Robiginitalea biformata HTCC2501: one gene and its partner. The main gene of each other region encodes a partner of the protein of the gene in region 2 in a complex. Links are inferred from orthologs where the notes say so. Each region holds a gene or a part of one and is shown on either strand. Other genes may lie near its edges.

The links. Proteins that work in one complex are often made in the same cells at the same time.
Region 1: the proteins of RB2501_RS10845 (region 2) and uvrB are in contact, whole or in part, in a crystal structure (PDB 7EGT), measured with the Thermus thermophilus proteins. The link is inferred for Robiginitalea biformata HTCC2501 from one-to-one orthologs. Residues at the interface, in WP_096412145.1 of Thermus thermophilus: His654, Arg656, Phe657, Gln666, Asp668, Glu669, Lys680, Arg681, Leu682, Ser683, Lys685, Tyr686, Ala687; in WP_096411307.1 of Thermus thermophilus: Glu23, Leu25, Arg26, Asp27, Gly28, Glu29, Arg30, Phe31, Arg55, Glu326, Asp327, Phe328, Glu379, Ser382, Gln383, His398, Gly400, Arg401.

What each region holds. Positions count from the first base shown.
Region 1 is NC_013222.1:1,771,625-1,774,992, forward strand. What follows is about bases 146-3,124. They hold uvrB (excinuclease ABC subunit UvrB), read right to left. Parts: upstream 2,640-3,124; coding sequence 651-2,639; downstream 146-650. Other genes in these bases: RB2501_RS07900 (Hsp20/alpha crystallin family protein), read left to right, coding at 146-422; RB2501_RS07910 (T9SS type B sorting domain-containing protein), read right to left, coding at 2,744-3,124. Also shown: more of RB2501_RS07900, read left to right, coding at 1-145; more of RB2501_RS07910, read right to left, coding at 3,125-3,368. UniProt on the Escherichia coli protein: The UvrABC repair system catalyzes the recognition and processing of DNA lesions. A damage recognition complex composed of 2 UvrA and 2 UvrB subunits scans DNA for abnormalities.
Region 2 is NC_013222.1:2,446,128-2,449,513, reverse strand. Bases 199-3,195 are described here. They hold RB2501_RS10845 (ATP-dependent helicase), read right to left. Parts: upstream 2,875-3,195; coding sequence 523-2,874; downstream 199-522. Other genes in these bases: RB2501_RS10840 (amidohydrolase), read left to right, coding at 3,037-3,195; RB2501_RS10850 (glycoside hydrolase family 16 protein), read right to left, coding at 199-402. In the rest of the region: more of RB2501_RS10850, read right to left, coding at 1-198; more of RB2501_RS10840, read left to right, coding at 3,196-3,386. UniProt on the Escherichia coli protein: A helicase with DNA-dependent ATPase activity. Unwinds DNA duplexes with 3'-5' polarity. Translocates on single-stranded DNA with 3'-5' polarity. Initiates unwinding more efficiently from a nicked substrate than double-stranded DNA.

The sequences.
Region 1 (3,368 bases), 670 kb from region 2 along the record:
TAGTACGTAAACACACCGGATTGTTTCCAAGCTTCTGGAACGACGTGATGATGCCCGACTGGTTCGGCGGGGTAGATCGCTACAACCAAAACCTGCCTGCGGTGAATATCCGCGAGGGGGAGACCGACTTTACCCTGGAGCTGGCCATCCCGGGTCAGAAGAAAGAAGACTTCAACATTGAGGTCGACGACAACGTGCTGACCATTTCCATGGAGCACAAAGAGGAGAAACAGGAAGACGAAAAGGGATATACCCGCAGGGAATTCTGGTATTCGAATTTCAAACGGGCCTTTACCCTGCCGGAATCCGTAAACGAGGAGGCCATCGAAGCCAACTACGAAGACGGTATCCTGCGTTTTACACTCCCTAAGAAAGAAGAAGCCTTGCCGAAGCCAAAGCGGCTTATTGAAATTGGCAAGTAAACGAATTATGGCTGGCCCACCTAACGGGCCTCATAATGGTTGGTTTGTTTAGTTGGTTAGTTAGGGAAGCGCCCCGGTTTCGGGGCGTTTTTTTTGTGGAAATCCCGGCCGGCAGGGTATGTGGCACATCACCCGGAATTCAAAGTGGGCCAATAAATGTTCTTTCTCCCGCAATCGGGCTTTCTCCTCCAATCAGGCTTTCTCCTCCAATCAGGCTTTCTCCTGCAATCAGGCTTTCTCCTGCAGCACTTTTATTTCGTCCCGCAATTTGGCCGCCTGCATAAAGTCCAGGTCCTTGGCGGCCCGTTCCATGTCCTTGCGTTTTTTGCGTATCAGTTCCTCTTTTTGCTCCTTGGTCAGGTAGGCGGGGTCCGGTTCCCTTGCATCGCGTTCCTTTTTCTCGAAGTGGAAGGTGGAGACCGAGTTTCTGGCCAGCACGCTGTCCAGGTTTTTCTTCAGGGCCCTGGGGGTGATTCCGTGTTCCTTGTTGTAATCGAGTTGTTTCTGCCGGCGGTAATTCGTTTCGTCTATGGTCTTTTGCATGCTGTCCGTCACGGTATCCGCATACATAATGGCCTTGCCCTGCAGGTGGCGGGCTGCCCGGCCCACCGTCTGGGTCAGCGAACGGTTGCTCCTGAGGAACCCTTCTTTGTCCGCATCGATGATGGCCACCAGGGATACCTCGGGCAGGTCGAGCCCCTCCCGCAGTAAATTGACCCCCACCAGCACATCGAAAATCCCCTTGCGGAGGTCCTGCATGATTTCCACCCGCTCCAGGGTATCCACGTCGCTGTGGATGTACCGGCAGCGAACGTCAATACGGGTCAGGTATTTGGTCAGTTCCTCGGCCATCCGTTTGGTGAGCGTGGTGACCAGGGTGCGCTCGTCCCGCTGTACCCGCAATTGGATTTCCTCCACCAGGTCGTCGATCTGGTTTTCGCTTGGCCGAACCTCAATAACCGGGTCGAGCAAGCCGGTAGGGCGGATAACCTGTTCCACATACACCCCGCCGCTCTGCTGCATCTCGTAGTCGGCCGGTGTGGCGCTGACGTAGATTACCTGATTTTGAAGCGCTTCAAATTCCTCGAATTTCAGCGGACGGTTGTCCATGGCGGCAGGCAGGCGGAACCCGTAGTTCACCAGGTTCTCCTTCCGCGACCGGTCGCCTCCGTACATGGCGTGTACCTGGGGGATGGTCACATGGCTTTCGTCCACCACCATCAGGTAGTCGTCCGGGAAGTAATCCAGCAGGCAGAACGGCCGGGTACCTGGCTCGCGCCCGTCCAGGTAGCGGGAATAATTTTCAATACCCGAGCAGTACCCCAACTCCCGGATCATCTCCAGGTCAAAGTTTGTCCGTTCCTCCAGGCGTTTTGCCTCCAGGGGCTTGCCGATTTCCTTAAAATAGGCAACCTGGGCAGTCAGGTCGTCCTGGATTTTGTGGATGGCTTCCTGGAGGACATCCGGGGAAGTCACAAACATATTGGCCGGGTAGATATTCAGGGTTTCATATTCTTCGATCACCTTGTTATTATAAGGATCAAAGGCTTCGATGGCCTCGATTTCATCCCCGAAGAAATGGATGCGGAAAGCGTGGTCCGCATAGCCGGGGAAGACATCCAGGACATCGCCCCGAACCCGGAAGTTCCCATTGCGGAAATCCGCTGTCGTCCGGGAATACAGGCTCTGGACCAGCTGGTGCATCAACCGGGTGCGGGCCAGTACCTGGTCCCGTTCAAGATGGATTACGTTCTTCTGGAACTCAATCGGGTTCCCGATACCGTACAGGCAGGAAACCGAGGCAACCACCAGCACGTCCCGCCGCCCGGAGAGGAGGGAGGAGGTGGTACTCAGCCGGAGTTTCTCGATATCCTCGTTGATGGATAGGTCCTTCTCGATGTACAGGCCGCTTGTGGGGATGTAGGCCTCGGGTTGGTAATAGTCGTAGTAGGACACAAAATACTCCACGGCATTTTCCGGGAAAAACATCTTGAACTCGGAATACAACTGGGCCGCGAGGGTCTTGTTATGCGCCAGCACAAGGGTAGGTCGTTGTACCTGTTCCACGACGTTGGCAACGGTAAATGTTTTGCCGGACCCGGTAACCCCCAGCAGGGTCTGGTATCGATCCCCCTCGCGAATCCCCCCGCTGAGCTGGGCGATGGCGGCCGGCTGGTCCCCTGTCGGCTGGAATTCCGAAACTACCTTGAATTTCATGCCTTAAAAATACAAAAGCCCCGGGAGGCTTCCTCGCCCGGAAGCAGAATCTTGCCGCGGGGTGCGGATCTTTCGGGCAGGGATGGAAATTGCGGTGGGCATCCCTATCGTTTCAGGGCAAAATAGCCCCGGATCACCTCCTGCCGGAGCGAAACGGCTACAAACCAGTACACGGAGGCGGGCACGGGTTTGCCGTTGACATTGCCATCCCAACCCCGGGATTCCGGGTCGAGTTCGATCAGGAAATTCCCATATCGATCGAATATCCGGATAGTTTCCACATAGGCGTCCGAGAGGTCCTGCGGCGGGTCAAACCGCCAGAGGTCGTTGGCCCCGTCGTTGTTCGGGGTGAAAAAGGGCGGAAAATCGGCAGCGCTCAGGCTCCGGGCAACCTCCTGCTGCACCTGCCCGCACCCAAAGGCATCCCGAACATAGACGGTATATCCCTGCAGGGGCAGCCCGCTGAAGATCGGGGACGACTGGAACCCCGACACGGGATCCAGGGAATATTCATACGCCCCGTTTTGTTCCAGGAAAACCTGGATGCGCAACCCGTCCACTTCCCGGGATACCTGCGTGCGCCGGATCATCGGGGGAGGGGTGGTCACCACGGAAAATTCCACGAGCGTATTGCAGATAGCAAACTCGTTGATAGAGCCTACTTCGTTGTACGCCTCCAGGAAATAGTTGCCCGTAACGTCCAGGCGGACTTCTCTGCCGCTCGCAACG
Region 2 (3,386 bases):
GAAATCCTGCCGGCTGTTCAGCCGGGCCGATTCGTAGTCCCCTGCATTGCCCCCGGAACCGACCTTGCGGGCCGTGATTTTCAGCGTCCCCTCACTGACTTCTGTAACCCCGTCTTCCACGTAGTTCTGCCATTCGTTGTTTCCCCAGCCATGGGCGCCGGTTTCAAAACGCCATTTTTCGGTGTCCAGGGCATCCCCGTCAAATTCATCGCTCCAGACCAGTTCGGCGTCATCCCAGTAATCCGGCGCATCCACATCGGGCAGCGATGCGGTATCCGGCGTATCGTCGGCAGGCTGGTTTACTTCAGGTTCCTGCGCATTCCCGGAGGACTGGCAGCCCGGGAGCATCCACAGGGAGGCCAGGAGTGCGATGCTGGCGAAACGATTCAGGTTCAGGTTCATTATCTCAAATCTTTTGGTGAATACTATACCGGCTTGCACCGGAAGGCTGCGGTCGTAAATCCACTATCCACGGGATAAGGTACGACAATTGGCCGGTAAGAACCAACGGCCGGCCCCGCTTTAATCGAGTACCCGGAGTTTGGCAAAACGGAGCAGCAGCTTTTTGACATCCCCCCGTTCAAAACGGATTTCGGCCTTCTTGTCGTTGCCCGCGCCTTCCACTTTCAATACGGTGCCCGCCCCAAAGCGCGAATGGTCCACGCGGGTTCCCTCCTGCAGGTCGGCGATGACCGTGTCCGAACCTTTGGGAGAGGCAATATCCGGTTTCAGTTTCCGGAGCCTCCGGAGCTGTTCGGGTTTGGGCCCGGTCCGGGACGGAGGGGTTCCCGCAACCGGTTTCTTCTGCCGCAGCCGGCTTTTATCCACGTCCCCGAAAATATCCGAATCGATCAGGGGGCGGTAGCGGTAGTTGTCTACCGGAGTTAAGTTTTCGATATAAGACTCCTCGATTTCCTCGATAAACCGGCTGGGTTCCGCATCGATGAGTTTCCCCCATCGGTAGCGGTTCTGGGTATAGGTAAGGTAGGCCTGTTTTTCTGCCCGGGTCAGCGCCACGTAGAACAGCCGTCGCTCCTCTTCGAGTTCGCTCCGCGTATTCATGCTCATGGCCGAGGGGAAGAGGTCTTCCTCCATCCCCACAATATACACGTAGGGGAATTCCAGCCCCTTGGCCAGGTGGATGGTCATCAGGGCCACGCGGTCCTCGTCGCCCGTATCCTTGTCCATGTCCGTGGCCAGGGCAACGTCCTCCAGAAATTCCGACAGGTCGCCTTTGGCATCGGCCACTTCCTTCTGCCCTTCCACAAAGTCCTTGATCCCGTTGAGGAGCTCTTCGATATTCTCCATGCGGGCTATCCCTTCCGGCGTCCCGTCCTTTTTGAACTCCAGCAGCAACCCGGATTTTTTGGCCACGTGTTCGGCAAGCGTAAAGGCATCGGCACTTTGGTTGAGTACCTGGAAACTCCGGATCATCGTTGCGAAATCCGACAGCTTCCCCCGGGTCCCCCGGTTCAGCCCAAGCGGCTCGCTCTCCAGGTTTTCGATGTGTTCAAAAATGGTGCGGCCGGATGCGTTGGCCGCCACGGTTAACTTATCCATGGTGGTTTGCCCGATGCCCCGCGTGGGGAAATTGACAACCCGCTTCAGGGCCTCTTCGTCCCCGGGGTTCACAATGAGGCGCAGGTAGGCCAGTACGTCCTTGATTTCCTTTCGTTGGTAAAAGGACAGCCCCCCGTAGATCCGGTAGGGAATATCGCGTTTCCGGAGCGCGTCCTCGATGGCCCGGGACTGGGAGTTGGTCCGGTAGAGGACGGCAAAATGTCCGTTGGGCATTTGGTGCCGCATTTTCTCCTCAAAGATGGACGACGCCACAAAACGCCCCTCTTCGGCATCGGTGGGACTGCGGTGCAACTTAATGCGAGGCCCTTCCTCATTGGAAGTCCACACTACTTTTTCGAGCTGGTTTTTATTCCGGGCGATCACGCTGTTGGCCGCCCCGACAATATTCTTTGTGGAACGGTAGTTTTGTTCCAGGCGATACACCGCCACGTCGTCGTAATCCCGCTGAAAATTCAGGATGTTCGTGATATTGGCGCCACGGAAGGAATAGATACTCTGGGCATCGTCCCCAACCACGCAGATATTCTGGAACCGGTCTGCAAGCGCCCGAACGATCAGGTACTGGGAATGGTTCGTGTCCTGGTACTCATCCACCAGGATGTAGCGGAAACGCTCCTGGTATTTGTGCAGCACTTCAGGGAAACGGTTCAGCAGTTCGTTGGTCCGCAGGAGCAGGTCGTCAAAGTCCATGGCCCCTGCCTTAAAGCAACGGTCCACGTAATGCCGGTAGATTTCCCCCAGCCTGGGCCGTTTGGCCATCGCGTCCGCCTCCATGAGTTCCGGGTTCTGGAAATAGGCCTTTACGGTAATGAGGCTGTTTTTATAGGAGGAAATGCGCTGCTGGATTTGCTTGTACTTGTACACATCCTTGTCCAGGCCCATCTCCTTGATGATCGAGGCGATCAGCCGCTGGGAATCCTGGGTGTCGTAGATGGTGAAATTGCTCGGGTAACCCAATTTGTCGCCGTCGTAGCGCAGCAGCCGGGCAAAGACGGAATGAAAGGTGCCCATCCACAGGTTTTTGGCTTCCCCGGAACCCACGATGTCTGCAATCCGCTTCTTCATCTCCCGGGCCGCTTTGTTTGTAAAGGTCAGGGACAGGATGTTGAAGGCGTCCACGCCCTGGTTCATCAGGTGGGCAATTCGGTAGGTCAGCACGCGGGTCTTCCCCGAGCCGGCTCCGGCTATTACCATCAAGGGCCCGTCCTTGTGGAGGACGGGTGCCTTCTGTGCATCATTGAGTTCATCGAGAAACATGCCGGGCAGCAACTTAGAGGGGGTGAATTTAGCCATAATTCACCGCAACCTCAAAACGGTTCCAACGGGAATTATAAACAATCCGGGGTCGTTTTTTCCAATTTGAATATCTTTAGGCCCTTTCAACCCGGCGGGCCGCAGCGCCGAGCCCATCCGGTACCATCCACTAATTCTTGCAAACGATAATAAAATGACCCTATGAAACAACTGATCCGATGCTTTCTGCTGCTTGCCGCAACCGCAGGATTTGCCCAGCACGCCAACCTTGAATCCGAATACCAGGCCATAGAAGCCAAAGTAATCGACTGGCGCCACGATATCCACCAATTCCCCGAATTGTCGAACCGGGAGTTCAAGACGGCTGAAAAGATTGCAGCCCACCTGAAATCACTCGGAATCGAAGTGCAAACCGGCGTGGCCCACACGGGGGTTGTCGGCGTCCTCAAGGGAGACCGGCCAGGCAAAGTAGTGGCCCTGCGTGCCGATATCGACGCCCTGCCCGTACGGGAGCGGAACGACCTGCCGTTCAAATCCGAGGTGACCACGGA